DNA from 3 places in the Nitrogeniibacter aestuarii genome. Region 3 is predicted to be linked to each of the others. Evidence: predicted binding sites of a transcription regulator. Region 3 holds the regulator's gene; each other region holds the start of a gene.

Evidence for each region. Region 3 encodes FNR, which switches genes on or off when oxygen is low (the NO sensors DNR and NnrR bind a similar motif). Its sites were predicted from a motif close to TTGANCTAGNTCAA; they were not measured.
Region 1: a site for FNR is predicted at 3,624-3,637, ahead of J0W34_RS20660 (OmpW/AlkL family protein). Genes of this name have one in related genera too.
Region 2: a site for FNR is predicted at 5,244-5,257, ahead of J0W34_RS10370 (bifunctional acetate--CoA ligase family protein/GNAT family N-acetyltransferase). Genes of this name have one in related genera too.

Annotation. Positions count from the first base shown of each region.
Region 1 is NZ_CP071321.1:4,432,921-4,443,608, reverse strand. Features, by position in the region: gene J0W34_RS20680 (TonB-dependent siderophore receptor) at 1-389, shown strand, start outside; gene J0W34_RS20675 (hypothetical protein) at 464-817, shown strand; gene J0W34_RS20670 (PepSY-associated TM helix domain-containing protein) at 831-2,513, shown strand; gene J0W34_RS20665 (DUF3325 domain-containing protein) at 2,506-2,826, shown strand; gene J0W34_RS20660 (OmpW/AlkL family protein) at 2,947-3,552, opposite strand; gene nifE (nitrogenase iron-molybdenum cofactor biosynthesis protein NifE) at 3,780-5,177, shown strand; gene nifN (nitrogenase iron-molybdenum cofactor biosynthesis protein NifN) at 5,187-6,593, shown strand; gene J0W34_RS20645 (NifB/NifX family molybdenum-iron cluster-binding protein) at 6,556-7,029, shown strand; gene J0W34_RS20640 (SoxR reducing system RseC family protein) at 7,026-7,442, shown strand; gene J0W34_RS20635 (NifX-associated nitrogen fixation protein) at 7,476-7,937, shown strand; gene J0W34_RS20630 (CCE_0567 family metalloprotein) at 8,091-8,309, shown strand; gene fdxB (ferredoxin III, nif-specific) at 8,312-8,584, shown strand; gene J0W34_RS20620 (hypothetical protein) at 8,590-8,925, shown strand; gene J0W34_RS20615 (hypothetical protein) at 8,928-9,344, shown strand; gene J0W34_RS20610 (glutathione S-transferase family protein) at 9,341-9,934, opposite strand; gene J0W34_RS20605 (pyridoxamine 5'-phosphate oxidase family protein) at 9,931-10,482, opposite strand; gene J0W34_RS20600 (LysR family transcriptional regulator) at 10,589-10,688, shown strand, end outside.
Region 2 is NZ_CP071321.1:2,256,713-2,267,400, reverse strand. Features, by position in the region: gene mnmH (tRNA 2-selenouridine(34) synthase MnmH) at 1-10, shown strand, start outside; gene J0W34_RS10385 (class I SAM-dependent methyltransferase) at 23-583, opposite strand; gene gabD (NADP-dependent succinate-semialdehyde dehydrogenase) at 580-2,037, opposite strand; gene J0W34_RS10375 (PAS domain S-box protein) at 2,303-5,188, shown strand; gene J0W34_RS10370 (bifunctional acetate--CoA ligase family protein/GNAT family N-acetyltransferase) at 5,367-8,054, shown strand; gene J0W34_RS10365 (DNA-3-methyladenine glycosylase I) at 8,118-8,693, shown strand; gene J0W34_RS10360 (D-hexose-6-phosphate mutarotase) at 8,713-9,561, shown strand; gene J0W34_RS10355 (tetratricopeptide repeat protein) at 9,649-10,512, shown strand; gene J0W34_RS10350 (hypothetical protein) at 10,502-10,688, opposite strand, start outside.
Region 3 is NZ_CP071321.1:1,429,724-1,440,411, reverse strand. Features, by position in the region: gene J0W34_RS22275 (bifunctional diguanylate cyclase/phosphodiesterase) at 1-2,573, shown strand, start outside; gene J0W34_RS06640 (heavy-metal-associated domain-containing protein) at 2,537-2,743, opposite strand; gene J0W34_RS06635 (heavy metal translocating P-type ATPase) at 2,765-5,170, opposite strand; gene J0W34_RS06630 (MerR family transcriptional regulator) at 5,253-5,669, shown strand; gene J0W34_RS06625 (rhodanese-like domain-containing protein) at 5,660-6,043, opposite strand; gene J0W34_RS06620 (sulfite exporter TauE/SafE family protein) at 6,122-6,829, opposite strand; gene hemN (oxygen-independent coproporphyrinogen III oxidase) at 6,885-8,276, opposite strand; gene fnr (fumarate/nitrate reduction transcriptional regulator Fnr) at 8,405-9,148, shown strand; gene J0W34_RS06605 (hemerythrin domain-containing protein) at 9,192-9,731, opposite strand; gene J0W34_RS06600 (SirB2 family protein) at 9,752-10,123, opposite strand; gene J0W34_RS06595 (NnrS family protein) at 10,134-10,688, opposite strand, start outside.

The sequences.
Region 1 (10,688 bases), 1.7 Mb from region 3:
TCGAAGCCACGGGGCAGATCGGCGCGGATACCCGGATCACCGCCGGTTACACCGCGCTCAGGCTGACCGGCGAAGACGGCAAGGACATCTACGAATGGGTGCCGCGTCGCACCCTGAAGCTCCGTGTCGACACCCGCGTGCCCGGGCTGCCCGACCTGCGGGTGGGGACGGCCGTGCGCTGGCAGTCCGACGTCTCCAAGGACGGGGGCGCGTGGCAGGACGCCTACACCATCGCCGACGCCTTCGCGACCTACCGACTGAGCGACAAGGCCGCCCTGCGCCTGAACGTCTACAACCTGTTCGACGAGAAATATCTGCGGACGGTCCAGTACGGCGCCATCTACGGCGCCCCCCGAACCATGCTGTTGTCGCTCGACTACACGCTGTGAGCGCGCCCGGAGGCCGGACCGCCCGGCCTCCGGTGCGTCCAGTCGACGATACCTATTGAAGCAAAGGCAGAACGATGACGAGTGCAACTTCACAGGACACCGCCCCGACCCCTGATCGGGGCAATACCGACGCGCCCGGCAGGCGACCGTCATGGGCGCTCCTTCACCGCCTGGCGCTTGCGCTGCTGGGGGGCTATGCCTTTGCCTGGGGCTTCGTCTCGCTGGGCATGGCGGGGTCGGTGGCGCTGGGCATCGATTTCCACGAAGCCGAAACAGCGCTGTTGCTGCTCGTCTTTCCGGTCTATCTGTCGCTGTTTCTCTGGGCCTTTGCCGCCGCCCGGCTGGTGCGCGTCTGGGTAGTCCTGGTGGCCGGCGCTATTTCAATGACGGCTGCCGCCTGGGGCGTGCAGCAGATGATGCTTTCCTGAGGAGGCCTTGGCGATGTTCTCCCACTTCCGCCAGGCCATGGCCTGGCTGCACACCTGGATGGCCCTGGTGCTCGGCTTCGTGCTGATGGTCGTCTTCTTCTTCGGTACCCTGTCGGTGTTCGATCGCGAGATCGACCGGTGGGCGATTCCCGACACACGCTTCGACCCGCAGCCGATGCCCAGCTTCGATGCGGTGCTGCAACCGGTGTATGCGCAGCTCAAGCCGCATCCGGTTGATATGGCGGCGACCCAGGCGCGTGTCGTGGGGCCGTTGCCCGCGCCGGAGACCCTGCCCATGGCGTCGCTGTGGGCCTACACCACGCACCGCGACCCGGTGCTTCAGATCGGCGCCGAATTCGATGTGCCGAACCGGCTCAAGGACGCGGCTGACGAGCACGCGCATGTGCATGGGTGGGCGACCATCGATCCGCGCTCGGGCCGGTTCCTGCAAGCGGACGCGCTCAAGATCGGCAGCGAGTGGTTCTATCCCATGCACTACCAACTGAACTGGCCGTGGCTGAACCTGGGCTACTGGCTGGTCGGTGTGGCCGGCTTCACCATGCTGGTGGCGCTGGTGAGCGGCGTGATCATGCACCGCAAGATGTTTCGCGAATTCTTCACCTTCCGGCCCCGGCGGCGTACCCAGCGCAGCGTGCTGGACCTTCACAACCTGACCGGTGTGGTGGCCCTGCCGTTCCACTTCTTCTTCGCGCTGACCGGGCTGGTGATCTTTGCCGGCACGGTGTACTTCCCGACCAGCCAGACCCTGCTCAAACCCCTGCACAAGCAGCATGAGGTGCTCGAGGCGCAGCACACCGGGCTGCCGCATGAACCGGCCGGCATCGCCGCGCCGCTGGCCTCGGTCGACGCCATGGTGGCCGAGGCCCGGCGCCGCTGGGCAGCGCGCGACATGCCGGGCCACGTGGGGTTGCTCACCATCGAGCATCTGGGAGACGCCAACAGCTATGTCAGCCTGTATCGCGCCGGCAGCGACCAAGTGGCGCTGGTCGGGCAGGCCATCCACTTCAAGGCCAGTACCGGCGAGGTGCTGCGCGAGGAACCACCGCCCAGCGCGGTCGGGCACATCAACGAATTCCTCACCGGCCTGCATCTGCAGCACTTCGAACACTGGCTGCTCAGATGGCTTTACGTGCTGGGCGGGCTGATCGGCTGCGTCTGCATCGCCACGGGCTTCATCTTCTTCGTGGGCAAGCGCAGGCGCATGCATGCCGACACCGGCAGTCAGGGCGCACGCGTGGTCGATGCGCTGGCGGTGACCACCGTCACCGGCATGGTGATGGCGGCCGTGGGCATGCTGGTGGTCAATCGTCTGTTGCCGCCGGAGGTGGACGGCAAAGGGGCGTGGGAAAAACTCGCCTTCTGGGGGCTGTGGCTGCTCACCCTGGGGCATGCGTGGCTGCGCAGTCGGCCAGTGCTCAAGGCGCGCATGAACCCGGCCTGGCGGGAGCAATGCCGGGCCATTGCCTGGCTCGCCCTGATGGCGGTCGGCCTGAACTGGCTGACCACCGGCGACCATCTGATCAAGACGATGGTGACCGACCCCTACTGGGCCGTGGCCGGGGTCGATCTCGCGTTGCTGGCCACTGCCGCCGTGAGCATCTGGGCGGCACGAAAACTCGAAGGGCGGCAACAGCTTTGCGTCTCATCCACCGTCGCGGAGGGGGCCCATGGCTGAAGCGATCTGGTTGTGTCTGGCCGCCCTCTGCGCCGTCGCCGGCATGGGCTGGCTGGCCCTCAGTCTGGAGGTGCACTGGCGTCAGGTGGTGGGGCGCGACGCGGTATTGTGCGGGGGCGTTGCCGTGCGATTGCGCCGTGCCGGCGGGCTGGCGCTGGTGCTCTGCGCGGTGTGCTGCTTCATCGCGGATCGACCGTCGATGGCGGTGCTTGTCTGGTGGATGTTGCTGGCGGGCGCCGGCCTCCTGATTGCGCAGGTGCTTGCCTGGCGGGCGCACTGGCTCAGGCCGTTGGCGTTTCCGGCCCGGGGGTGATCCCGTTGCCGGGCGGGCAGCACGAGCCGGCGACGGACGAAAAAACGGGGCGCCAATGCGCCCCGAATCGGTCAAAGCAAGGGAGTCGAGAGGGAGGGTGACGCCCCGTGACCGGCGCTCTCAGAACCGGTAACCGACACCGATACCCACCAGCCACGGGTCGATGTCCAGATGGGTGAGTTTGTTGCCGTTGATGCTCACGTCGGTGCCCATCTTGATCTTCTTGACGTCCACGTTCAGGTACCACTGGTCGGCCAGTTTCACATCCATACCCACTTGCAGGGCGAGGCCGACGCTGCTGTCTTCGGTCTCCAGACCCATGATCAGCTCGTCATTGGTGAACAGGGTGTAGTTCACGCCGATACCAACATAGGGGCGGAACTGGGCTTCGGGCATGAAGTGGTACTGCAGCAGCAGGGTGGGCGGCAGTTGCTCGACGGTACCCAGGTCGGTGCCGTTGAGCTTGACGTTGTGTTCCTGCGGGTAGGTGAGCACCAGCTCGGCGGCGATGTTGGGGGTGATGAAGTAGCTGATGTCCACTTCCGGGATCACCTTGTCGCTCACATGGATGTCGTCTTTGCCCGCGAGGCCGGCAATGGCGTCGGACTTGTTGGCGGTGTCGATATTTACGGCACGTACGCGGACCATCCAGTCGCCCTGGGACTGGGCAAAGGCGGGGACGCTCAGGGTGGCGGCGATGGCAGCGACAAGCAGGGTTTTCTTCATGATCTGGCCTCGGTACAGGTGATTTGAAATCAAGCTTGGCGGCGACTTTAACCATTTCGTTATAAGGGTTAATGATCTGTATCAATGTCGACATCGCGACTCAAGGCGCGTTTGCTGCGAATTGTCGTGTTTGTGACATGGGGGGTGAACATCAGAATCCATTGAAAACAATGGCTTGGCGTTGGCACCCTACTTGCTAAATCTCCACTGCAACCGTGGAGAACGCCATGAAAGCCAGCGATATCCAGGCCCTGCTCGACGAGCCGGCCTGCAGTCACAACACGAAAGAGAAGTCCGGATGTGCCCGCCCCAAGCCGGGTGCGGCGGCCGGTGGCTGTTCGTTTGACGGCGCACAGATCGCCCTGCTGCCCATTGCCGACGTGGCGCACATCGTCCACGGCCCCATCGCATGTGCCGGCTCCAGCTGGGACAACCGGGGCACCCGCTCCTCCGGCCCGCAGCTCTATCGCATCGGGATGACCACCGACCTGTCCGAGACCGACGTGGTCATGGGGCGCGGCGAGAAGCGGCTGTTTCACGCCATCAAGCAGGCCATCGAGAGCTACGCGCCGGCGGCGGTGTTCGTCTACAACACCTGCGTGACCGCGCTGATCGGTGACGATGTGGAGGCCGCCTGCCGAGCCGCCACCGAGCGCTGGGGCGTGCCGGTGGTGCCGGTGGATGCCGCCGGCTTCTACGGCACCAAGAATCTGGGCAACCGCATCGCCGGCGAGGCCATGTTCAAGTACGTGGTCGGTACCGCCGAGCCCGAGCCGGCACCGCCGCGCATCGACGGGCGCCCCACCTACGACGTGAACCTGATCGGCGAATACAACATCGCCGGCGAGTTCTGGCATGTGCATCCGCTTTTCGACGAGCTGGGCTACCGCATTCTGTGCACCCTGTCGGGGGATGCCCGTTTCCGCGAAGTGCAGACCATGCACAAGGCCGACGCCACCATGGTGGTGTGCGCCAAGGCCTTGCTCAACGTGGCGCGCAAGCTCAAGGACAACCATGGCGTGCCCTTCTTCGAGGGCAGCTTCTACGGCATCGAGGACATGAACGCCGCCCTGCGCGGCTTTGCGGAGCTGATCGGTGACGAAGACCTCAAGACCCGCACCGAGATCGTCATCGCCCGCGAGACGGCCGCGGCCATGGCGGCGCTCGAACCCTGGCGGCCCCTGCTCAAGGACAAGCGCGTGCTGCTCTACACCGGCGGTGTGAAGAGCTGGTCCATCGTCTCGGCCCTGCAGGATCTGGGCATGAAGGTGGTGGCCACCGGGACCAAGAAGTCCACCGAAGAAGACAAGGCGCGCATCCGCGAGATCATGGGCGACGACACCAAGATGATCGAGGACGGCAGCCCCAAGGCCCTGCTCGATGTCTATCGCGAATACAAGGCCGACATCCTCATTGCCGGGGGCCGCAATCTCTACACCGCCCTGAAGGCCAAGATTCCCTTCCTCGACATCAACCAGGAGCGGGAATTCGCCTACGCCGGTTACGCCGGCATGGCCGAGCTGGCGCGCCAGCTGGCGCTTTCCATGAACAGCCCGGTGTGGGAGGCGGTCCGCCGTCCTGCGCCCTGGGGCCAGGGCACCAGTGGCGCCCTGATGAGCGCGTGAGGCACGAACATGGCTGACATCATCCCCACCAAGAAAGCGCTGGCGGTCAATCCGCTCAAGGTGAGCCAGCCCGTGGGCGCCTCGCTGGCCTTCCTCGGGCTCGGTCGCTCGATGCCGCTGATGCACGGCTCGCAAGGCTGCACCGCCTTCGGCAAGGTGTTTTTCGTGCGCCACTTCCGCGAGCCGATCCCCTTGCAGACGACGGCCATGGATCAGGTCTCCACGATTCTGGGTGCCGACGACAACGTGGTGCAGGCCCTGCACACGCTGGCCTCGAAAACCCGGCCGGATGTGATCGGGCTGGTGACCACGGGCCTGTCCGAGACCCAGGGCACGGACATCCATCGCAGCGTGCGCGAGTTTCGCAGCCAGTTTCCGGAGTTCGATGACGTGACCGTGGTGCCGGTGAACACGCCGGACTATGTGGGCTGTTTCGAGTCGGGCTTTGCGCTGGCGGTGGAGGCGATCATCGACACCCTGGTGCCGACGAGCAACCTGGCCGGCAAGCGCCCCAAGCAGGTCAATGTGCTGGCCTCGTCCATGCTCACCCCCGGTGATGTCGAAGCGATCCGCGAATGGATCGAAGCCTTCGGCATGCGTGCCGTGGTGTTGCCCGATGTGGGCGACTCGCTCGACGGGCACCTCACCGACCAGGCCTTCCAGCCGCATGCCCCCTACACCCTGGGCGGCACGCCGCGCGCCGAGATCACGGCCATGGGCGAGTCGGCCGCCACGCTGGTGATCGGTCCGTCGCTCTACAAGGCGGCCGACCGGCTGCGTGAGCGCACCGGCGTGCCCGACTACCGTTTTGACGGACTGATGGGGCTGGACACCTGCGATGCCTTCACTCTGGCCCTGGCGGAGATTTCCGGCAAACCGGTGCCGGCACGTATCGACCGCCATCGTGCCCAGTTGCAGGACGCCATGGTCGACGCGCATTTCATGCTCGGCTTCGCCCGTGTGGGTGTGGCCGCCGACCCCGACCTGCTCAGCCAGATCACCCGCTTCATGACCGGTATGGGCGCCGAGATTGTCGGCGCCGTCAGCCCCGCCAAGGGCCCGGCCCTGGCCGACCTGCCGGTCGACCAGGTGCTGGTCGGTGATCTGGAAGATCTCGAAAAGGCGGCGCGCAAGGGCGGTGCCCAGTTCCTCATGACCAATTCCCATGGCGCCGAGACCGCGCACCGGCTCGACGTTCCACTCATGCGCATCGGCTTTCCCCAGTACGACCTGGTGGGCGGCTATGCACGCACCTGGGTGGGCTATCGCGGCTCGCGCCAGGCCCTGTTCGACCTCGCGAACCTCATCCTGGGGGCACACCATGAAATCGAAGCCTATCGATCCATCTACCGCGCGTCCGAAGGCGCAGGAGAAACCCATGGCGAACCGGCGACTGCAGCTGGCGTGGTCCATTAAGGAGGAACCGGCCGTGACGATTCGAGTTGCTTTTGCTTCCACCGACCGGGAGCGCGTCAATCAGCACTTCGGCTCGGCCGAAGCCTTTGCCATCTACGACGTGGAGCCCGGCAAGGCCAACCTCGTCGGCTATGGCGAGTTTGCCGCCGAAGCCCAGGACGGTAACGAGGACAAGCTGGCCGCCAAGATCGGCTTTCTGGACGGTTGCCAGGCGGTGTACGTGATGGCCGTGGGGGCCTCCGCGATCAAGCAGTGTCTGGCCCGTGGCATACAGCCCATCCGCTGCGATGAGGTGGACGAGATCCGCATCCTGCTCGAAGAGCTGTCCACCGCCATGCGCGAGGGCGGCACCCCCTGGGTGGACAAGGCCATCGCGGCGCAGAACCGGTCCGAAGACCGATTCGCGGACATGGCCGACGAAGGGTGGGATGGATGAATGCACGTCTATCACACCCCGGCATTGTCCAGGCCATCGAGGGGCGCGAGGCGCTCGTGGTGGTGGACACGGGCGGCTGCAGCGCGTGTGGGCACGGGAGCAGTTGCGGGGTCGGTCAGGTCGCCAAAGGCCTGCCCGCCACCGTGCTCCGGGTGCCTGCGACGCGCCAGCTGCGACCAGGCGAGCACGTGACGGTGAGTGTGCCGGTGCGCGCGCTCACCCTTCAGGCCCTGCTCGGCTACGTATGGCCGGCCATCGGGCTCATGGTCGGGGCCGGCATCGGCAATGCCACCGGCTCGGACACCACCGCCATCGTCGGTGCCGTGGGCGGTTTCCTCGGCGCCATGACCATCGGACGTGTCGCCCTGCGGGTGATTCCTGCCCTGCGGGTGACACCCCGATTGGACGATTGAAACGCATTTCAACTTTTGTGAAGGAGCAACACCATGACTGACGTGGTCGCAGACGATCCGATCCTCGAGACGGATTTCATCAAGGAAATGTCGCGCCAGATGCGCGCCCTGGACACCTATGGCACCTATGCCGGCTACTCCATCGAGAAGCTGCTCGACCCGTTCGTGCTCACCAAGGAGAAGAAGGCCGATATCCCCATCGTGGGCGACCCTGACGAAGAGACCCTGGCGCGCGTGAAGTGCTTCTACAACGCCATTGCCGTGCTCATCGAGAAAGAGTGCCGTCAGCTGGCCGTGCCGCTCATCCATCTGACGCATGAAGGGTTCGGCCGTGCGCTGATCACCGTGGGTTACCTGGTGGTGATCGACAAGACCCTGCGCGATGTGCATCGCTTCGGCTTCCCGACCCTGTCCAAGATGAAGGACGAGGCCGACAAGCTGCTGTCGATCGCCATCGAGCGTATCGGCAAGCACCCGGACGTGGCCGGCATGTAACGAAGGGGCGCCGCTCCCTCTCCTTCAAGGGGAGGGTGGGGATGGGGTTTTCGCCCGGGAATCACTGATGAGACCCATCCCCCACCCGACCTCCCCTGGAAGGGGGAGGCGCAAGCGGCGAACGCATCAACAACCGATCAAAGGAGTCATCCAATGACCGACGAAGAACTCAAGGCGCTCGAGAAAGAGGTCAAGAAGCTCAAGCGCATCTCCGCCGAAAAGGCCTCCGAACTGCACGATCTCGTTGAAGATCGCCTGCCGGCGGCCTACGACGATATCCCCGTCATCGCCCAGACCACCTACGATGCCTGCAAGGCATGGGCCGATGCCAACGCGCGCCTGCAGGCGGCGCTGAGTGAAGTGGCGAGCTGATCATGATTACCGGACTGACCCGTGGCGGCGAGGCGTGGACCCCCACCTTCGTGGATGCCCTCAACCAGGAAAAGTGCATCGGCTGTGGCCGGTGCTACAAGGTGTGCCCGCGCAACGTGCTCGACCTCGTGGAGCGTGAGCTCGACGATGACGACGAGGACGAAGACGACGACAACATGATGGTCATGGCCATCGCCAACGGCGCCGACTGTATCGGCTGTGGCTCCTGTGGTCGCGTCTGCCCGAAGGACTGTTACACCTACACCTCGGCCTGATGGACGTGCCCTCTCCCCAGGTGGGTGCGGCGGTCTGCGAGGCCATCCGTACGCAGGTGGCCAGGCTCGGCCTGTCCATCGGTGACGAGCCGAGCTGGGCGGCTGTGCAGCTGAGCGAAAAGACCGATCCCTTCTCGAAGGAATCGTCCCTGATCGCCACCTGGCGCGGTAGCGCACGCTACGGCACCGCCACCTTCTTTGCCGATGGCCGGGTGTTCGCCGAATACCAGGTGCTGCAGCCGCATCCGCGGCTGGCGGGCCAGTTCGTCGAGGCGGTTCAGGTGTGGGGCACGCCCGACGCCCTGCGCGGTGACGTGGTGCTCATGGAGATGCCCGCCTGACCATGTCGCTCACGCCCCGCCTGATCCTGCTGCACAAGCAGAAGACCAGCGCCATGGTGCGCTTCCTGTGCCTGCCCGACGGCCTGCTGGCCTTCGAGCCCATGCCGCCCGAGGCCAGCCTTCGTGACGAAGACTGGTCGTCTCCGGTGGACATCCACCCGGCGGCGCATGCGCGGGCGGCCGCGGTGCGCCTGGGCTTGCCCGAATCGGCGGTGGAAGCCGAAGGCGAGTTTCGCGCCTGGGTGGCCACGGCCGAGGGCGATGTGCCCGTGCTCATGGGCTTCTTCGCCCTGGAAGACCCGCCCTTCGAGGCGGCTGGCCACGCTGGCGGGCGCTTCATCAACATGATGGACGCGCGCCGCCTCTCGACGCTGGATCAGCAACTGATCCGTCGCGCCTACGAGCACGTGCTCGGTTAGATCGCCGGCATGCCGATGAAGCCCGGCAGCGCCTTGATGCGTTCGATCCAGGCGCGGATGTTCGGGTACGGCGCCAGATCCACACCGCCCTCATGCGACAGTGCCACGTAGGGCATCACCGCGCAGTCGGCAATGGTCGGGCGACCGTTGGCCAGCCAGTCATGCGCGCTCAGATGCGCATCGATCAGCGGCAGGACGCGGTCCGCGCGGCGCAGGGCGTCGGCCTTGTCCAGCGCGTAGCCGAACTTGTCCACCAGGCGCGCGGCGCCGGGGCCGTTCTGCACTTCATTGGCCGAGGTGGACAGCCACTGGGCGATGTTTGCCTGGCCGAGGGCTTCGGCGGGCCACCAGTCGGTCTTGCCGAATTTGCTGGCCAGGTAGATGAGAATGGCCTGCGAGTCGCGCAGCACCACGTCTGCATCTTCGAGGACGGGCACCTGACCCCACGGATTCAGTTCGATCAAGGGCGCGCGCTTGTGCTCGCCGCCCGGCAAGTCGACCGGCGTCACGGTGAGCGGAATCTGCGTCAGCGCCGCAAACAGGCGCACCTTGTAGCAATTGCCCGACAGTTCCAGATCATAGAGTTTCATGGGGTCTCCTCCGTGGTTGAAGGCCCCGTACGGGGCGAAATGTATTGGTTGCAGTTCCAGTCGAAGGCGTGCACGTCGAGCACCATCACGCGTTCGAAGGGCTGGCCGTGGGGTACGGCGAGGCGGTCGAGCAGGTCGAAGTCCGCCACCTCCCGATCGACCACGCGGATCTCGGCCAGCACCTTGAGCCGCCGGCGCGCGTTGTAATCGACCATGATCAGCGCCGCCCGGGGCGAGTGCTGCAGGTTGCCGACGCTGATGTACTGCCGGTTGCCCGGGTAGTCGGCAAAGGCCAGCGTGTGAGCGTCGATCACGCGCAGGAAGCCCGTGGCGCCGCCCCGGTGCTGCACATGGGGCCAACCGGTCTCGCTCACAGTGGCCAGGTAGAAGCTGTCGCGCGCCGCGATGAAGCTGCGCTCCCGTTCGCCCAGCACCACGGGATCGGCAGGCGTTGCCGCGTCGGGCAGGGTCAGGCGGTGTCCGTTGTAGGTTTCCTGCACGCGCTGAACCGAGCGGGTGTAGGTCAATCGGGCGAAATGGGCAGGCATGGCGCTCTCCGGGACTCGGGCACCACCATCATCATTGCTCAGTGATCCAGAATAAATGCCATGATCTGCATTTGATTACTCCGCAAATCGCACTAATTGGCGCCCTATGGACAAGCTCAAAGCCATGACCGTGTTCGTCGGCATCGTCGAAGCCGGCAGCCTGACCGCCGCGGCTGAACGCGCCGGCAGCTCGCTGGCCTCGGTGG
Region 2 (10,688 bases), 830 kb from region 3:
CAAGCAGTGAGTGTGTACCGCTTCAGGCTGGCGTGGTTTCGGGTAATTGATAAGGCTGTGTGTCCTTGACGGCACAGACACGCTGAACCACCGCGCGCGGAGGGTCGCCGACGATGCCTTGCTCGAAGGCCACCGGACAGAACTCGTCCCTCAACCGCAGCAATAGCTCGCCGGCCTCCAGCAGAAACTCCGGGCTGCGTGGCCGCCCGAAGGCTTCGTTCCCGACCATGAAGGTTTCGTAGATCAGAACACCGCCCGGTTTCAGGCAGTCGAGCATGGCCTGGAAAGCCGGCCGGTAGAGATAGTTGGCGACGACAATCGCGTCGAAAGCCTCGGCCTCCCACGGCCACGGCGATCCGTCTTCGAGATCAAGGTGGCAGGTCACCACCCCCGGCACTTCAGACACGACTTCAAGCGCGGCTTCGTCTCGATCGGCGGCAATGACATGCAAGCCTCGGTCGGCCAGGTGACGCGCGTGACGCCCCCGACCACACGCCAGATCAAGAACGCGACCGCCGTCGAGAATCAGGGGAGCAAATCGCACCACCCATGGCGACGGAGAGAGGTCGCCATGGCCGCTCATTGATCCACACCCGCCAGGCACAGGTACTTCATCTCAAGATACTCATCAATGCCGTACCGAGAGCCCTCGCGCCCAAGCCCCGACTGCTTCACGCCACCAAAGGGCGCCACCTCGTTCGACATCACGCCCGTATTGATCCCGACCATGCCGTACTCCAGTGCTTCCGAGACCCTTACGATACGCCCGACATCACGGGAATAGAAGTACGCCGCCAACCCGAAGATGGTGTCATTGGCCATGCGGATGCCCTGGGCCTCGTCATCGAATCGGAACAGCGGCGCCACCGGGCCGAACGTTTCCTCCCGGCACACCTTCATCTCGGTCGTCACATCGGCCAATACGGTGGGCTGGAAATAGGTGCCGCCCTTCTCATGCCGCTTTCCGCCGGTCAGCACGCGGGCGCCCTTCTCGAGTGCATCGCTAATGTGGGATTCGACCTTCTCGACGGCACTCTCATCGATCAGCGGGCCCTGGGTCACGCCCTCGTCCAGCCCGAAACCGACTTTCAGCTCGCCGACCCGGGCGGCCAGTTTCTCGGCGAATGCGTCATAGACGGATGACTGAACCAGAATGCGGTTGGCGCACACGCAGGTCTGGCCGGTATTCCGGTATTTGGACGCCATGGCGCCTTCGACCGCGGCGTCAAGGTCGGCATCGTCGAACACGATGAACGGCGCGTTGCCACCCAGTTCCAGCGACAGTTTCTTGATGGTCGGCGCACACTGCTCCATCAACACACGCCCGACCTCGGTCGACCCGGTGAATGACAGCTTTCGCACCGTGGGGTTGCCCGTCAGCTCGCCACCGATGGCCTTCGTGTCGCCGGTCACCACGTTGAACACGCCCGGCGGAAAACCCGCACGGTCGGCCAGTTCGGCGAGCGCCAGCGCGGTGAACGGCGTCTGTGTGGCGGGTTTGACAACGGCGGTGCACCCGGCCGCGAGGGCCGGCGCCACTTTGCGCGTGATCATGGCCGCGGGGAAGTTCCAGGGTGTGATCGCCGCGCAGACGCCGACCGGCTGGCGAATCACCATCAGGCGGCGGTCCTTGCCAAGTGTGGGTATGGTGTCTCCATAGACCCGCTTGGCCTCCTCGGCGAACCATTCAACGAACGAGGCGGCGTACGCCACTTCACCCCTGGATTCACTCAGCGGTTTGCCCTGCTCCAGCGTCATCATTCGCGCCAGATCGTCCGCGTGCTCGTTGATGAGGTCGAACCACTTGCGAAGGATCTGCGAGCGCTCCTTGGCGAGCCGGTCCCGCCAGGCCGGGAACGCCTTCTCGGCCGCCGCGATGGCCTCTCTTGTTTCGTCTGCCCCGAGTCTCGGTACGCCACCGAGTCGCTCACCATTGGCCGGATTGAACACATCCACCGTGTCGGCGCTGTCACACCAGCGCCCATCGATATAAGCCGCCTGTTTGAACAGGCCCGGTACTTGTAGCTTGTCTTGCATGCTTGACGGGTCTCCTGAAATTCTTCGGAATATTCTTGTGCCAGCGCAAAAAGTCACGTCGTCTTTTCAGCCGAGGCCATAGGATCAATGCTCTGGCATTCTCACGTTATGATGCGCAGACGCGGGATAAATTCCATTGAATCATGCGCCCGTCCGCTGGTGCTCCGCACGCGGCGCGACAGGCAGTAGAAGAACCTTGCCTTCCAGTCGACACCCGGAACCGGGCCAATCTCAGAGTGATCACGCCTTTCGCCCCGTGCTGACGGTGTCGATTCTGCTCGCCGCTGTCGGTGCCACCGGTGTTGCGGCCTTGCTGGTTCGCTGGTGGCAACATCACGGCGTAGGCATCTCGGGCCCGGTGGCAGCGGTCGCCAGTAGCGATCCGTCTGCCTCTGCCACCTTGACAGCCATTCCCTGGCTGACGGCTGCCATTTTTGGTGCAGCCGTGCTCGCGGCGCTGGTTCTGCTCGGATTTCGCTACCTGCGTACGTATCACTTTGCCTCCGAGTTCGCCAAGCGTGCCACCAAGGTGGCCGAGTTCAACCAGACCCGGCTTCTCGATTTCGTCGAACAATCCAGCGACTGGCTCTGGGAGACCGACCGCGAGCACCATTTCACGCTCATCAGCAGCGGCATCCGCAGCGTTGCCAACATGGACCCGGACACACTGGTCGGTCAGGCGCCGTGGGAGCTCCCCGGCGATGAAACCGACGCCAACACCTGGCGCAATCTGAAGCTGCGCATGGCAGGCCACCAGAACATCAGTGTGCTTGTCAGCCGTCGCGACCTGAGCGATGAAGTGCGCCATCTCGAGTTCATCGGCAAGCCGCTCTTCGATGGCGAACTGTTCATCGGCTACCGCGGCATCGGGCGGGACATCACCCAGCGAATCGACGCCGAGCGCGACCTGCGTACCAGCGAAAGCCGTTTCCGCACCCTGATCGAAACCTTCTTTGACTGGTATTGGGAACAGGACGCGCAGTTTCGCTTCACCCGTGTCCTCACCAGCCCGAACAACCCGATCCAGCTGGGTGAATCGGAGACTCTCGGGCAGACCCGATGGCAACTGGTCGGCGCGAGCGAAACGGCACCGGAATGGGCAGAGCACATCGCCACACTGCACGCGCATGAACCGTTCGACAACTTCATTTATCAACGCACGCTCCCCAATGGACGTCGTGTGTGGTTCTCGATCACGGGCCGCCCGACCTTCGATTCATCCGGGCGGTTCTCAGGGTATCGGGGCGTCACCCGGGATGTGACGCAGGAGCACGAGACCCGGCATGCGCTGATCGAGAGCGAAGCGCGCTACCGCACCACCTTCGAACAGGCGCCGGTCGGCATCACCAACGCCAATCCCGAGGGCTGCATCGAGAGCGCCAACCACGCCTTTGCCCAGATGCTCGGCGGGGATCCGGCCTCACTCATCGGTCGGACGTTGAAGGAGCTGACGCATCCGGCCGATCGGGATGAGGACATCAAGTTCTTCAGCGCGCTCAAGGATGGCCGGATCAACGCCTACACCCGGGAAAAGCGCTTCGTCCATCTATCGGGGCAGGATGTCTGGGCCACGGTCGCCGTGAGTGCGCTGCGTGATGAGGCCGGCGACCTGCGCACCTGTATCGGCATCACCCAGGACATCACGGCCCGGGTACACGCAGAACGCCAGCGCCATGCGGTTGAAGAACGCTACCGCCGGCTGGTTGACGTCTCGCCCGACGGCATCATCGTGCATCGCGATGCCCGCATCATCTTTGGCAACCGAGCCGCCTTGACGATTTTCGGTATCGACGACGTCAATGAGCTGGTGGGCGAGCCGCTCGATCGTTTCTATGTGGACACCACCAACCCGCTGACCGTGCCAACCGAGGCGATCCACGGCGCCCAGCTGCCGATTCGTCACCGCCAGATCGTGCAGCCCGGCGGCGATTGCAGAGACGTGGAGATCACGAGCGTCGTCACCCAGTTCGACGACGGCCCGGCCATCCTCTCGCTGGTGCGCGACGTCAGTGATCGCAAGGCCGCCCAGCTTGCGCTCCAGCAAAGCCGGACGCGCTACAAGGAAGTGGTCGATTCGATCAACGAGGTGATCTTCCAGACGGATCTGAACGGGTGCTTCATCTTCCTGAACCCGGCATGGACGCGAACCACCGGCTTTCCGGTCGAAGAGAGCATCGGCCAGCCGCTCACCGACTACGTGCATCCCGACGATCGCGATTTTGGCCGCGTCAAGCTCGAAGCGGTGCTGGCCTCGCTCGACAAGGAATGCGAATGCGAATTGCGTATCCGCAACATGGCGGGCGAACTGCGATGGCTCGAAGTCCACGCCCGGCCGGTCTATGACGAGGTGGGCACCGTAACCGGCGCCACCGGCTCTCTCGACGACATCACGGAACGCAAGGTCGCCGAATTGACCCTGCGCAACGTGAATATGGAACTCGAGGCCCGCGTGCGTGCAAGAACGGCGGAACTCGAAACATCGAACCGCGAGCTTGAGGCCTTCTCCTACTCGGTGTCGCACGACCTGCGCGCACCACTGCGTGCCATCGATGGTTTTTCGGTGATTCTTCAGGAAGACCTCGACCCGCAGCTCGACAACACCGCCCGAACCTATCTGCAACGTATTCGCACGGCCACCGGGCGCATGGCCCAACTGATCGATGACCTGATCGAACTGGCTCGCCTCACGCGCCAGCCGCTGCGCAGAAACAACATTGACCTGAGCCAGATGGTCACCGACGTCATCAATGAAATCCGCATCACGGACCCCGACCGCACGCTGGTGACCGACATCGTTCCCGGGCTCACGGCCAATGCAGACCCCACACTCATGCGCGTTGTCGTTGAAAATCTGGTTCGCAATGCCTGGAAGTTCAGCAAAGGCAAGCCGGTGTCGCGCATTTCCTTCTTTGCCACCCGCACGGATGACGAGGTGCAGTTCTGTGTGGAGGACAATGGCGTCGGCTTCGATATGGAGTACGCCAGCAAGCTATTCGTCCCCTTCCATCGGCTGCACCCGAACAGCCAGTTTGAAGGGTCGGGCATCGGGCTGGCGACCGTTCAGCGCATCATCGCGCGTCATGGTGGCAGGATTTCAGCCCATTCGGTCCCCGGTGAAGGCGCTCGCTTCAGCTTCAGTATCGGGCACTGATGTCGATAGCGGTGTGTGCGAACTGCCACACCTTTCGACATTTGCTACAACAAATCTGATCTGTGTCATCCCTCGAAATGATGCATTGCACTATGCTCTTGTTTGCTGCAATGCAATATCCATCGATCGCTCGGTGCTGTGACCGAGCCAAAACGGCAGTCCTGAAAAGGGACGAGACATGAAAGAAAAGCACTATCTAACCCCGCTGTTCGAGCCCAAATCCGTCGCCATCGTCGGTGCCAGCGAGCGTGAAGACGCCATCGGCACTGTCGTTCTGCGCAACATGAAAGACGGTGGGTTCAAGGGCCGCCTGTTCGCCATCAATCCCAAGCACCAAGAAGTCCAGGGTGTCCCTTGCTATGCCTCGGTTGAAGACGTGCCACAGCGCCTGGATCTGGTCGTCATCGCCATTGCCGCGCAGAAGATCCCTTCGGTCATCGATGCCTGTGGCCGTGCCGGCGCCAAGGCCGCCATCATCATGTCGGCCGGCTTTTCGGAAACCGGCCGTCGCGGCGCAGCGCTTGAGCGATCCATGCTGGAGACGGCGCGTCGTCACCGTATTCGCATCCTCGGCCCCAACTGCCTGGGCATCATGCGCCCCGAGCTGGGCCTGAACGCCACTTTTGCCCATGGCCGTGCGCTACCCGGCTCCATCGGTTTCATCTCCCAGTCCGGTGCGCTGTGTACCGCGATTCTCGACTGGGCACGCCCGAACAACGTGGGATTCTCCTCCGTCATCTCCTTGGGCTCGTCGAGCGACATCGACTTCGGCGAAGCCCTGGAGTTCATGATTTCTGACCCGCGCACCGAGAGCATCTTTCTTTACGTCGAAGGGGTTCGCGATGCGCGCCGCTTCATGAGTGCGCTGCGCAGCGCCGCCCGTGTCAAACCGGTGCTGCTCATCAAGGTGGGTCGCCACCCCGAAGCCTCGCGCGCCGTGCTCAGTCACACGGGCGCCGAAGTGGGCGAAGACTCGGTTTTCGACGCCGCAGTGCGCCGTGCCGGCGTCATCCGCCTCTACAACCTGGGCCAGCTCTTCGCCGCCGCCAACGCCCTGTTCTCGCACTTCCGCCCCCGTGGCAACCGCCTTGCCATCATCACCAACGGTGGTGGCCCCGGCATCATGGCGGCCGACCGGGCCGCGGACCTTGGCATCCCGCTTGCAGATTTCGCCGAAAGTACGCTGGAAAAACTCAACGCGGCCCTGCCCGCTACCTGGTCGCACGGCAACCCGGTGGATGTGCTCGGCGACGCCAATGTCGAGCGGTATCGCGCAGCCATCAAGGCGGTGCTTGAGGGGCCGAATGTAGACGGTGTCATGGTCATGCTGACGCCGCAGGCCATGGCCAATCCGACCGAAGTGGCCAAGGCACTGATCGAGGAAGAGCGCAACGCCGACAAGCCGGTCGTCACCTGCTTCATGGGCGAAGAGATCGTCACCGAAGCCCGCAAGCTCTTCGATGGCGCCGGTATCCCGACCTTCCGCACCCCTGAGCCTGCGGTCGAGTTGTTCAGTCACATCTCGGCCTACTACCGCAACCAGAAGCTGCTCGCTCAGACGCCGGCATCGCTGACCGAACTCAACCCGCCTTCGATCGAAAGCGCACGCCTGGTCATAGAGACGGCACTCAACGAGCGCCGCAAGGTGCTGAACGAAATGGAATCCAAGGCCATTCTGGCCGCCTTCCGGATTCCCATTGCGCAAACCGTTGTCGCCCGCTCCGCCACTGAAGCCATGGTGCTGGCCGAGGAGATCGGTCTGCCGGTGGCCATGAAGATTGATTCGCCCGACGTCAAACACAAGTCGGACGTGGGTGGCGTTCGCCTCAATCTGACCAGTCTGGCCGCCGTCCGCACGGCCTATCAGGAGATCCTGGAAGGCGTTCGCAAGGCACACCCCGAAGCCCATATCAACGGCCTGGCCATCGAGCCCATGATTCGCAAGCCCAACGGCCGCGAGCTCATGGTCGGCGTGCGACGCGACCCGGTCTTCGGGCCGATCATCACCTTCGGCGAAGGCGGCACCCGTGTCGAAGCTGACAAGGACCGCGCCATTGCCCTGCCACCGCTCAACACCTATCTCGCCCGCGACCTGATTCGCTCCTCACGCGTCAGCAGCTACCTGGACGAGTTCCGCAACATGCCGCCGGTGAACATGGAGGCGCTCGAACTCGTTCTCCTGCGTGTCTCGGAGATGGTGTGCGAATTGCCTTGGATGAAGGAGCTGGATATCAATCCGCTCATCATCGACGAGGACGGCGCAGTGGTTGTCGACGCGCGTATCCACGCCGACAACGTCTCGCCAACGGCCGATCGCTACGACCACATGGCGATTCACCCGTATCCGCAGCACCTCATCTCGCACTGGACGGTGCCCGACGGCACGAAGATCACGATCCGTCCGATTCGACCGGAAGACGCGGAAATCGAGGCCGAGTTCGTCCGCAATCTGTCGGCCGAGTCGAAATACTTCCGTTTCATGAACACCATGCGCGAGCTGCCACCGGCCATGGTGGTGCGCCTCACACAGATCGACTACGACCGTGAGATGGCTTTCGTCGCCACCGTGGAGGTGGAAGGCAAGGAAACCGAGATTGGCGTCGCTCGCTATGCGGTCAATCCGGACGGCGAGTCCTGCGAATTCGCCATTGTCGTCTCGGACGACTGGCAGCATCGCGGGCTGGCCCGACGGCTCATGGGCGTGTTGATCGAGACCGCCCGCGATCGCGGCCTGGCCTATATGAACGGGGTTTTCCTCTCGAACAACGACCGTATGCTGCGCTTCGTGCAAAGCCTCGGTTTCGTGCTCTCGAACGATCCGGAAGACAATTCCATCAAGCTCGGCGTCCTGTCCCTGCAGGACTGACCTCCCCGACAGGCGAGCCTCGGGATAGAATGCCGTTTTGGCACTGCCCGAGGCCGCCTTTTCATGACATCCGGTTTACATCGATGCCCGTGGTGCGGCGACGATCCGCTGTACGTGGCCTATCACGACACGGAATGGGGTGTCCCCGAGCGCGACCCCGTCAAGTTGTTCGAAATGCTCACGCTTGAAGGCGCCCAGGCCGGCCTGTCGTGGATCACCATTCTCCGGAGACGAGAAGGCTATCGCACCGCGTTTGCGGGGTTTGACCCTGTCAAGATCGCCGCCTTCGATGAAGCCGACGTGAGCCGACTCCTTAACGATACCGGCATTGTTCGGCACCAGGGCAAGATCCGGGCGACCATCGGTAATGCACGCGCCTGGCTCAAACTGATGGAGCTCGACGGCGGCTTTTCCGAATGGATCTGGCAGTTCGTCGGCGGAGAACCGCGCATCAACCGTTTCGACACCCTGTCCGCAGTGCCGGGCAATACGCCGGAGTCGGATGCCATGAGCCGCGCGCTGAAAAAACAGGGCTTCAAGTTCGTCGGCAGCACCATTTGCTACGCCTTCATGCAGGCGACCGGCATGGTCAACGACCACATCATCAGCTGTCACTGCCACCCGTCACAGGCCAGCTGACACCAAAGGCGCATCACCTATGTACGCAAGCATCACCGAAACCGAACTCAAGGGCACACCCGTGCTCGCCGTCACCACCAAAGACGGCGCACAGGCGACCATCAGCCTGCTGGGTGGCCAGGTGCTTCACTGGAAGCCGGCCGGTGGCCGCCCGTGGCTCTATCTGAGCGACAACGCCGTGCTGGACGGAAGTGTCTCCATCCGCGGCGGCATCCCCGTGTGCTTCCCGCAGTTCGCCAATCAGGGCAGTCTGCCGAAACACGGCCTTGTGCGCACACGCATGTGGACCTTCATCGAACAGCGTGACGACAAGGATCACGTCATGCTCACCTTCGGTATCGCCAACAACCCCGAGACTGAAGCATTGTGGCCACACAGCTTCGACCTGGAACTCACCATCAGCGTGGGCGGTAGCCGGCTTGACGTGGAGCTTGCCATCACCAACAACGGCTACAGCAGCTTTGCATTCACCACGGCCCTGCACACCTATCTGCACGTGGATGAAGTAGAGCTGGCACGGCTCGAAGGGCTCAAGGGCAAGAAGTACAAGGACAAGCTCGATGGCGACGCCATCAAGACCGAGGCGCATGAAGCACTTGTTGTTGAAGACGCTGTTGACCGCATCTATGCCGATGCCACTAAACCCCTGCGTCTGATCGACGGCGACCGAAGCCTTCAGATCGTACACGAGCAGTTTCCGGACGTGGTGGTGTGGAACCCGTGGGAAGAGGCCACCAAGGCCCTGGCTGACATGCCTGACCGGGATTTTCGCCGCATGCTGTGTGTCGAAGCGGCGGTGGCCAGTCAGCGCATCGAGCTCGAGGCGGAAAACACATGGTGGGGTCGCCAGAGTCTCATCGACGAGTGAGCCCCCAGCGGGCGTCCACGTTCGTGGAGGCTTGAGTTTCCCCCGAGCGCCCTCAGTTAACCGGAACAGAATTCTTCAGAGTACGCCATGTCTGCATTCAGCTTCGACGTTTCGGCCATCGATTTCGACGAGAAAGTCGTTGCCGCCTCCCATCAGCAACCCGTGCTGGTCGATTTCTGGGCATCGTGGTGCGGCCCCTGCCGAAATCTGAAACCAATTCTTGAAAAACTGGCCGATGAAATGGGGGGTGCGTTCCTTCTCGCCAAAGTCGACACCGAAGCGGAACCGGAGCTGGCTGCCCAGTACGGCGTCCGCGGCATTCCGGATGTCCGAGCTTTCGTCGGCGGCCAGATGGTCGATGGCTTCACCGGTGCGCTGCCCGAAGGCCAGGTGCGGGCCTTCATCGATCGCTTGGCACCCTCCCCGGCGGCACAGCAACTCCAGGCGGCTGTCGAATGCCTGAACGCCAACGACGGCGCCAGAGCACTCGACTACCTCAAGGAAGCCGTCAAGGTCGCGCCCGACGATGTCAATGCCTGGCTCATGCTCATTGAGGTCCTCATTGGCGAAGGCCACCTGGAAGATGCCGAACAACTCATTCCGGCGATCGAGCCCAAGGTGGACGACAAGGCGCAGATTGCTGCCTTGCGCGCCCGGCTGGACATGGCCCGGGGCAGTGCCACCTCCGAGGAAGACCTGGCAGCACTGGCCACGAAGCTCGAAGCCAACCCGGACGATCTGGACGCGCGACTGGAACTGGCCGATGCCTGCATTGCACGTCACCGCTGGGAGCAAGCCCTGGGGCAGTTACTGTGGGTGGTTCAGAAGGATCGACAGTTCAAGGACGAAGCCGCCCGCAAGAAGATGATTCAGATCTTCGCGCTACCCGAGGTCGATCCGTCGCTGGTACGCCGCTTCCGCAGCGCGCTGTCTTCAACCCTCAATTGTTGAGAGCCTGCCCGTCGATGCTCACACGAGCACGAACGACACCTCCGTTCGGCTCGCCAATCGGCGCGTAGGTGATTTCACCCGAATCGAGCCTGCGTTGCAGGCGCTGCTTGGCCAATTCACTATCCGGGCGTGGCAACACCAGACCCTCAATGATGATTTTCGTCCCTTCGTAGTAG
Region 3 (10,688 bases):
TCATTCTCGAGGCCATTCGGCCACTACGTAATCTTGATGGCGCGGGTACCGGGTTCGTCATTGGACAGGACGGAACAGCACTGCATTTTCCGCTCGCGCCCCAGCTGGAGGGTCAGCATCTCACCGGATTGCGGGACGATACGGGGCTCGCCTTTGCCGATGAGTTCCGACGTATTGCCGCTGATGAAAACGCGGCTCATTCCGTTCGCTTCCGGTGGCATCCGCGCGGGGAAAATGAAGCCATGGCCGACGCCGTCGCCTACGTTCGCATCGTCGAGCCCCTGGGCTGGACGATTGGCAACAGCGAATTCGTTCATGCGGCCTACGCCAGCCTCCGTACCCGCATGCTCGAGCAGCTTTCGGCGCGCGCAAACAACAAAGCGGCCTCGGGCTCCAGCGTCGACAGCGATGTGTTGATGGTGCTTGACCGGGACAGCCATCTCATTGCGGCGCCAGCCCCCCTGATGCGTGCCGCCCTCGCCGAAAACTCGCACCCACTGCTACGAAACGTGAGCCGGTTTGCGGACGCAAGCCTGCGCGGTGGCGGCGTTGTCAAATTCGAGGTACCACCGACCAGCGCCCAGCCGTCGCGTCGCTATCTGGCTTATGCCTCGATGCCCGACGAATGGGGATGGACGCTGGTTTCGATCTCACCGCTCGACCAGATCGACGCGCTGGTTGCCGAAGAACGCCAGTCCATCTCGACCGCCACGGCGAATGATTTTCGGCTCACTGCGCTCATCATGCTGGCAGTCACCACGATTGCCATCTTGCTGTCAGTGCTCTTCTATCGCTGGATCGAAGCGCGTTTTCAGCACTACCACACCGACATTGCCAGCCGGAACCGGGCCTTGAGCGAAAACGCGCAGGAACTGCGGCTGTCCGCCCAGGTGTTCGAAGCGAGCAAGGAGGCCATTGCCATCCTTGACCATCGTTTCCGTATCGTCTCGGTCAATCCGGCACTCGAGCGCATCAGCGGTTTCACTCGCTCGGGCCTCATCGGGCGCCATTGCGCCGACCTACTGACCGACGGCTTTACCGACAGCCGCATCTGGCTGACCACGGCGGCCGAAATCCAGCGCGAAGGCCACTGGACCGGCGAACTGGAACTGGTCCGCCCTTCCGGCAGCGCCTACCCGGCATGGGTCTCGGTGGGTGAAGTCACCAACGACGCCGGCCATGCCACCCATTTCGTGGTCTCGATCTCCGACATATCTGACCAGAAGAGAACCGAACAAAGACTCCGCCACCTGGCTGAATATGACGCCCTGACCAGCCTGCCGAACCGGGTCCTGCTGCTCGACCGCATGGCCAGTGCCATCCTGTCCGCGCGCCGCCATGGTCACCATCTGGCCGTATTGTTCATCGATCTCGACCGGTTCAAGAACATCAACGACTCACTGGGACACGCCGTGGGCGATGAACTGCTTCGCCAGGTGGCACACCGGCTGAGCGGCATCGTGCGCGGCAGCGACACCGTCAGCCGCCTCGGGGGTGACGAGTTCGTGGTGCTGCTCACCGAGCTGGACACGCCCGGGCGCGCAGCGACGATCGCCTCCAAGATGATTTCGTCACTGGCCGCCCCCTTCTATCTGGACGGGCATGAGCTGACCATCACCCCGAGCATCGGCATCACCGTTTTTCCGGAGGATGGCGACAACCGCGACATCCTGCTCAAGAACGCCGACGCCGCCATGTATCACGCGAAGGAAAACGGCCGCAACGGGTATCAGTTCTTCACCAGCGAACTCAACGAACGCGCTCAGCTGCGTCTGGAACTGGAAAACGATCTGCGGCGTGCCCTGTCGCGCCATGAATTTGCCCTCGCATTCCAGCCCCAGTTCGACCTGCGCAGCGGTCAGCTGGTCGGCGCGGAGGCGCTGGTGCGCTGGCACCACCCCGAGCGCGGCATGATTCCACCCGATCAGTTCATCCCGATTGCCGAAGAGACCGGCCTGATCGTGCCCTTGGGCGCCTGGATTCTTCGCCAGGCCTGCGCCAATGGCCAGAAATGGCGCGACGAAGGGCTTCCCGACATCACCATTGCTGTGAATGTATCGGCCATGCAGGTGCGCCGTGGCCAGTTCGACGCCGTTGTCCTCGAAGCACTCAGCGAAACCGGCTTCCCGCCGGACCTGCTGGAGCTCGAGGTCACCGAAAGCGCCCTGATGACCAACCAGGACCACGTCTCGTCAACGCTCAAGGCGGTGCAGTCGCTGGGCGTCAAACTCGCCATCGACGACTTCGGCACCGGTTACTCTTCACTCGGGTATCTGAAGCGCTTCTCGCTCGACAAACTCAAGATTGACCGCTCGTTCATCGACGACCTCCCCGACGACAAGGAAGACGCCCACCTCACCCGGGCCATCATCGGCATCGGTCACAACCTCGACATGAAGGTGATTGCCGAAGGGGTGGAAACCGAAGCCCAGGAAGCCTTCCTGAGCGAACTGGGGTGTGACCTTGCGCAGGGTTACCTCTACGCCAGACCCCTGTCACGCACCGACTTCCGTCAGATGCAGATCGATCTGCACTATCAGGCCACGTCGAAGCCTGCGTCCTCCACCGCCTGATGCAAGCGGGCGACCGTGGCCTTGGCCGGGTCGTACTGCACCGTCGCCTGAGCGGCCTCCAGCTCGACCTTGACATCGGTCACGCCCTCAACCGCCGACAGCGCTGCGGTCACGCCCTTGACGCATCCGCCGCAACTCATGCCTTCGACCTTGAACTGTGCTGTTTCCATGACTGAACTCCTTGCTGATAGTCAGCGGCGACTACCACGCCCCGGCTGCCAGCGACGCAGCAGCAGCGAATTGCTCACCACCGACACCGAACTGGCCGCCATCGCGGCACCGGCCACCACCGGATTGAGAAAACCCAACGCGGCGAGCGGGATGCCCAGCGCGTTGTAGAAAAATGCGAAGAACAGGTTCTGACGGATCTTCGCCAGCGTTGCCCGCGACAGATCCACGGCATCGGCAACGCTGTTCAGGTCGTTCCGCACCAGCGTCACATCGGCCGCATCCAGCGCCACATCCGAGCCACCGCCCATGGCGAAGGACACGTCGGCCGCCGCCAGCGCCGGCGCATCATTGATGCCGTCGCCCGCCATGCCGACCAGCCCTTTGTCGGAGGCAAGCCTTGCCACCGCTGCAGCCTTGTCGCCAGGCATCACGCCGGCCTGATAATCATCGATGCCCACCGCGCCCGCCACCGCCGCAGCCGTACCCGGGTGGTCGCCCGTGAGCATCACCACGCGAACCCCCTCGGCCTGCAATCGAGCGACAGCCGCCTTCGACGTTTCGCGGACCGGATCGGCAATGGCAATCAGGGCGGCCAGGGTGTCATCGGCACCGACGGCCACCGGCGTGCGCCCGGCGCGGACCAGCGCTTCGATCGCCTCCCCCGGGACATCAACACCCTGCTCTCGCAGGAAATCCGGACTGCCGACCCGCCACAGACGGCCGTCGATCTCACCCTGAAGCCCTTTGCCCGGCACGGTATCGACCTCGGCGGCCGCAGCCGTCGAACCTGCGGCGGCCACGATGGCCCGCGCCAGAGGATGGCTGCTCACCGCTTCGAGCGCCCCCGCTGCCTGGAGCACCTGTTGGCGCTCAAAACCGGCAAAGGTCTGCACGTCGACAACCGCCGGCTTGCCTTCGGTGAGCGTGCCGGTCTTGTCCACTGCCAGCACCGCGAGCTTCTCCGCGCGCTCGAGCGCCTCGGCGTTCTTGACCAGAATGCCCGCTCGCGCCCCCTGCCCGGTGCCCACCATGATTGCCGTGGGCGTTGCCAGGCCCAGCGCACACGGGCAGGCGATCACCAGCAGCGCAACCGCGTTCACCAGCGCCTGCACGGCGTCTCCGGCCACGAGCCACCAACCGATGAACGTCAGCACCGCAAGCCCCACAACCGCGGGCACGAAGACCGCCGACACCTTGTCGGCCAGGCGCTGCACCGGCGCCTTGGACCCCTGTGCCTGTTCCACCATGTGGATGATGCCCGCGAGCAAGGTGTTGCTGCCGACGCCCTCGGCTCGACAACGCAACGCACCCTCGCCATTGACCGTCGCGGCAAACACCTTGTCACCTGCGCTCTTGCCCACTGGCAAACTCTCGCCGGTCAGCATGGATTCATCAATCGCTGACCGGCCCGAAACCACCTCGCCATCGACCGGCACGCTGTCGCCGGCACGCACCACGAACACCTGCCCCGGCTTGAGGCTGTCGACGGACACTTCCTCGAGCTGGCCGTCCTGCTCCACCCACGCCGTGCGCGGCTGCAGACGCACCAGGGATTCGATTGCGTCTGCCGTTTTCGCCTTGGCGCGGGCTTCAAGCAGTTTGCCCATCAGCACCAGGGTGATGATGGTTGCCGAGGCCTCGAAATACACATGGTGTTGATGCAGTCCCAGCGCCGTCACCACGGCACTGAAACCGTAGGCCATGGAGGTGCCGAGTGCCACGAGCACATCCATGTTGGCACCGCCGCCGCGCAGCGCCGACCACGCCCCCCGATAGAAACGCGCGCCGATCCAGAATTGCACCGGCGTGGCCAGCACCCATTGCCAACCACGCGGAATCAGGTCATGCCCGCCGTCACCGAAGAACATGAACGGCATTTGCGCCACGAGCGGCAAGGTAAGCACAAGCGCGATGAAGAACCGGTTACGCTCAGCCGTCCACAGGGCGACCTTGCGGGCTTTTTCCTGTGTGCGGCTGTCGTCGCCGTGGGGGTGCGCCGTGAACCCCGCCTTCTCGACGGCAGCGAAGATGTCGGATAGGACCACGTCCCAGGGCCGGTAGTGCATCTGCGCTGTTTCGGTGGCGAAATTGACGGTTGCCTCTTCGACGCCATCGACCCGGCCCAGGACTTTTTCCAGACGGGTGGCACAGGCGGCGCAGGTCATGCCTTCGATCGCCAGTTCCTGGTGCGTGTCAGGCACCTGAAAACCCGCTTTGCGAATGCTGTCGACCACCTGGTTACGGTCCGTCTCGCTGCCATCGATGCGGACGCGCGCGCGCTCGGCGGCAAGATTGACCTGAGCGTCCACGCCCGGCAATCGGTTGAGAACACGCTCGATGCGCGAAGCGCAGGCAGCGCAGGTCATGCCTTCAATGGGCAGATCCAGTTGCTGTGGTGCAGTGGCCAGGGGTTGGGGTGCGTTCATGATGAACTCCGAACCATTCAATGGATATGAGTCTAAACTCCGTACCTGAGTACAGAGTCAACACACTTTCAACGGGGTTCGCATGTCATCGATGACCATCAGCCAGTTGGCCAAGGCGGCCGACGTCGGGGTCGAGACCGTACGCTACTACCAGCGACGCGGTCTGCTGCCCACGCCGGCGCTACCCGGCGGCAGCATCCGCCGCTACGACCAGAACGTGCTCTCCCGCCTGCGCTTCGTCAAGCGCGCTCAGGCCTTGGGATTTTCGCTCGACGAGATTGCCGAGCTGCTGGATCTCGACGAGCACGAGGACCGCACGCTGGCCAGACAGATCGCCTCTGAAAAACTGATCCGCATCGAAGCGCAGATCGAACAACTCCAGTCCATGAAGCAGGCCCTGGCCGAGCTGGTGATCTGCTGCGCGCATGGCAGCGAGGCCCAGCCCTGCCCCATCCTGCATACGCTCGCCCATCCGGACGAGCCGGCCGATCAGTTGTAATCGATTGCGGGCGGCTTGTCGGTCGGATAACCCGCTTCGGCCCAGGCATCGTAGCCGCCACCCATGTTCACGGTATTGGTCACGCCCATGTCCGCCAGGGTTGCCACGGCCAGCGCAGAGCGACCGCTGGTCTTGCAGTAGACCACAATGGGTGTGTCCGGCTGATTGAGTTCGGGGGTGGCGGCCAGTTTGAATTCCAGCAGACCGCGCGGCAAGTTGATGGCGCCCGGTACATGCCCGTTCTCGAATTCGCCAGGTTCGCGCACATCGAGCACGACCGCGCCGCTCTGGATCATTTCGCGGGCGTCGACCACGGACACTTCCTTGATCTTGGATTTGGCCTCGACGACGAGGTCATGACTGGTTTTGGCCACGGCTTACTCCATTAGAGAAACTGAATATAGACATGATAGCGCGCCTTTCCATGTCGTGCGCCGCAGTGCCCTTTCCCTTCAGGTGTGGCAGACCACCCCACTCCACAAGGCCGCACCCAGCGTCGGGGCGTTGATCAGGCCATAGACGCCAAACGCCAGGACGAGAATGCCGGAGCCCGTGCGCACCCAAGTATTGCGCGTGATACCTCTCAGACGCTTGAGCAACATGCCGGCCAGCAACAGGTTGGGCAAGGTGCCAAGACCGAAGGCCAGCATCAACCCTGCCCCTCGGGCCGCCGACCCGGTGACCAGTGCAGTGGCAAGCACCGAGTAGATGAGCCCGCACGGAATCAGCCCCCACAGCAATCCGAGCGGAAAGGCTTGCGCTGGCCCACGCGCCGGCAGGAAACGCCGGGTGAGTGGTTGAACACGCTTCCAGATGCCATGCCCTGCTTTTTCGATGGGAGCCAGCAACTTGGTGAAACCGGTGAGGTACAGGCCGAGTGCCACGAGCATGACGTTGGCGAGCACATACAGCGTCATCTGGACCGGCAGAAAGTTGTCAAACAACAAGCCCACCGAGCCGATGGCCCCGAGCAGGGCCCCGAGCGCCGTATACGTGGTGATGCGGCCGAGGTTATAGGTGAGATGGATCGGCCACTGGCGCTTGACCTGCCCGGGGATCTGAACGGTCAGCGCGCCCACAATCCCGCCGCACATGGCGACGCAGTGCGTTCCACCGAGCAGGCCAATGAGAAAGACAGCGAAGTAACCGGTTTCGGGCATGGGACATCAGAACGAGACGACAGGCCGCGAGCCTAGCACGCGACCTGCCCCAGCGTCAGATCACCTTGGAGTAGCGGGCCCGTTCGCGATCGGCGCGCAGGTACTTGTCGAAAACCATGGCAATGCCACGCACCAGCAGGCGCCCGGCAGGCTCGACGGTGAGCCACTCGTCACCCACGGTCACCAGGCCCGATTTGGCCATGGCGCGGAGGTCTTCGAGTTCGGCCGCGAAGTAACTCTTGAAATCGATCATGTGCGCCTGTTCGAGCGCAGGAATCGACAGCTCGAAGTGGCACATCAACGCCTGAATGATCGAACGGCGCAGCAGATCGTCCTGGGTCGCCTCGATACCGCGCAGCACAGGCAGGCGATCCTGATCGAGGGCGTCGTAATACTCGTCGAGCGTTTTCACGTTCTGTGAATACGTTGGGCCCATCTTGCCGATGGCCGACACACCGAAGGCCAGCAGGTCACATTCGGCGTGCGTGCTGTAGCCCTGAAAGTTTCGATGCAACCGGCCCTGGCGCTGGGCGATGGCCAGTTCATCGTCCGGCTTGGCGAAGTGATCCATGCCGATGTAGACGTAGCCCGCCTCGGTCAGCCGGCGAATGGCCAGTTGAAGGATCTGGAGCTTGGTGTCGGCACTGGGCATGTCGGCCGCGTCGATGCGCCGCTGGGGTTTGAACAGCCCTGGCAGGTGAGCGTAGCTGTAGAGTGAAATGCGGTCGGGTGACAGTTCAAGCACCTGCTGCAGTGTGCGATTGAAGCTGATCACATTCTGTTTGGGCAAGCCGTAGATCAGGTCCATGCTGATCGACTGAAAACCCGTTTCGCGCGCGGCATCAAGCACGAGCTTGGTCTCGTCGAAGCTCTGTACCCGATTGACCGCTCGCTGAACATCGATGTTGAAATCCTGCACGCCGATGCTCATACGATTGAAACCTGCTTCTGCGAGCATCGCCACGGTGGCGTAGTCGACCTTGCGCGGGTCCACCTCGATCGAATATTCGCCGTCGGGCAACAGCGTGAAATGCTGTCGCACGATGGTCATGAGCTCGCGCATTTCGTCATGCGACAGGAAAGTGGGCGTACCACCGCCCAGATGGAGCTGGATCACCTCCCGGCTTCCATTAAGGGCAGCCGCTTGCATGGCCACTTCTTTCGCCAGGTATTTCAGATACTTGGCGGAACGACTGTGGTCCTTGGTGATGATCTTGTTGCAGGCACAGTAGTAGCAAATGGTGTTGCAGAACGGAATGTGGAAGTACAATGACAAGGGTCGGCTCAACCCCCCGCCCGCGCGCTGTCCAAGCCAATCGGTTAGCGCGTCGGCATTGAAGGCTTCGACGAAGCGGTCCGCTGTCGGGTACGACGTGTAGCGTGGGCCATTGACGTCGAATTTGCGGATCAGGTTCGGGTCGAATACAAGTTCTTTCTGGTTGTCCATGATTTGCGGCTTCCTCGATTGGAGCCTACCATCTCAAAAACCCGCCCCAACTGAGTTGACGTGGATCAACGGGGCTTGCCGGACAGCCCCGGAACAAGCAACTGGAAGTAAGACGGAGAGAGAGCTGAATGCAACGCGGCGCCATCATCAAGGTCACGGCAGCGGACCTGAAAACCGCCTGTTCCCAGTGCAATCTGCAGGAGTTATGCCTGCCGTTTGGACTCGAGAACGGCGAGATCGAGCAGCTTGATGAACTCATCGGCAGCCGTCGAAAGGTGAAGCGTCACCAGCACCTCTACCGCGCCGGCGATCATTTCGAGGCCATTTACGCTGTGCGTTCCGGGTCTTTCAAGACCAACGTGCTCTTCGAGGACGGGCGGGATCAGGTCACCGGCTTCCAGATGTCCGGCGAGATTCTGGGTCTGGATGGCATCAGCACCGAGAACCATACCTGCGATGCGCAGGCGCTCGAAGACAGTGAAGTGTGCATCATTCCTTTCGACAAGCTCGAAGAGCTGTCACGGGAGGTCGAGTCACTTCAACACCAGTTTCACAAGGTGATGAGCCGCGAGATCGTGCGCGATCACAGCGTCATGATGCTGCTCGGGTCCATGCGTGCCGAGGAGCGCCTGGCAGCGTTCCTGATCAACCTGTCACAGCGCTTCACTGCACGCGGTTTCTCCGCAGCCGAATTCCACCTGCGCATGACGCGCGACGAAATCGGCTCCTACCTCGGTCTGAAGCTGGAGACCGTATCTCGGGCCTTCTCCCGTTTCCAGGATCAGGGGCTGATTTCGGTGCAGCAAAAACACATCAAGATCCTGGATATCGATGGCCTCAAGGCCCTGCTCAACAATCAGTCGAGTGCCTGATTGAGCCTCAATCAATGAAAACGGGCGCCTCTGGCGCCCGTTTTCATTGATGGCTACCGGTTCGCCGTGCCCGCATCCGCTCGCTCATCTGACGGATGTCCGCGTCGGTCAGAATATTGGCTGCCAGCGGAAACAGCTCGTTGTCTTCCCGATCGAGGTGATTGAGGTACTGCGCCGAAAAATTTGCCACCACGTCTGCGTCGAGCTGATCACTGTCACCCGACGCCACCATCACAAGCTGCTCACGCAGTTGCGCCCAGGTGGCTTCCAGCGCGCGATGGTCGTCCTTGATCCAGGCAACCAGGCGCCGGATGCGCTGGCGGACATTCGCCGGGCAGCGTTCGAGCAGCACCGGGAACAAATCCTCTTCTTCATCCTGGTGATGGTTCATCGCACCGAGGTTGAAGTAGCGCATGACATTGATTGCCGCCTGCTGCGCATCCTTGTCAGCGCCGTGATCGGGCAGCCAGCGAATGAGCCGGTCCAGCGTCTGAAGATTCGCCCTCACCCGCCCGTGGCAGGCGGACAGGATTTCAAGCGGTTCGTCCAAGGCCGGCGCCACAGGAATGAGCGATTCGGTCATGCTCTTTTAGACTCCGAAACTCAAGCGAAGAAGCCGGCGGATGACTTGCTGAGCGCCACCGACACGATCCAGCCAAACGTGATCAAGGCCAGCACGAATGCAGCGATCCGTACCTGGCGCGTTTTCCCACGCTTCAGTGCTACGGTACCGAGGACGATGTAGATGAGCAAGCCGACCACCTTCGCCCACACCCAGTCGGGCACCGCGTCGTAGTAACTCACGAGCGCGATCGCACTCCCCAGCAGTACCGTATCGACCACGTGCGGCAATACGCGACTGAGCTTCGCCTTGAGCTGCGGCGCCTCCGTCATCATCCAGAACCCACGGACCACAAAGCCCAGCAGGCTCAATGCGACGCATGTCATGTGCAGGTGTTTCAAGGCCATGTACATCGTTAGTTTCCTATCCGGCTTTTCCATCCACGCGCGGACGGACAAAGCTTGGAAGATACCGCAAAGTCCACAGCACAAACACGCACAGCCACCCGGTCGAGGCCGCCACCAGCCACAGGGAACGCCCCGGCATCAACTCGGCCAGAATGCGGACAACGACCACCAGCTGCAGCGCCCAGCACAGATACCAGGTGAGCCCGTCGGCAGCCAGTGGCGCGCCCGAGTGCCCCAAAGTGACCCGCGAGACCATGCCGATGACCAGTACCGAAAACATGCCGATGACCAGCGCGTGCACCGGTGCCAGGCCCAGGGCACTGATGCCGAACCACGGCAGCAGGGACTGAAGCCCGAACAAGGCCATGCCGATCCAGAACCAGGCAAAGCCCACATGCAGCATGGCCAGCAGCTTCACCTTAAAGCTGTCGAACAGACGCCACTGCGAGCTCAGCCATAGCCCGAGCACCGCCATCGGCAGATCAACAAGCCAGCGCCACGCCGCCAGATCCATCCGGTTCAGCAGACCGTGGAGGACGGCACCGGCCAGCAGCACCCACAGCGCCCAGGC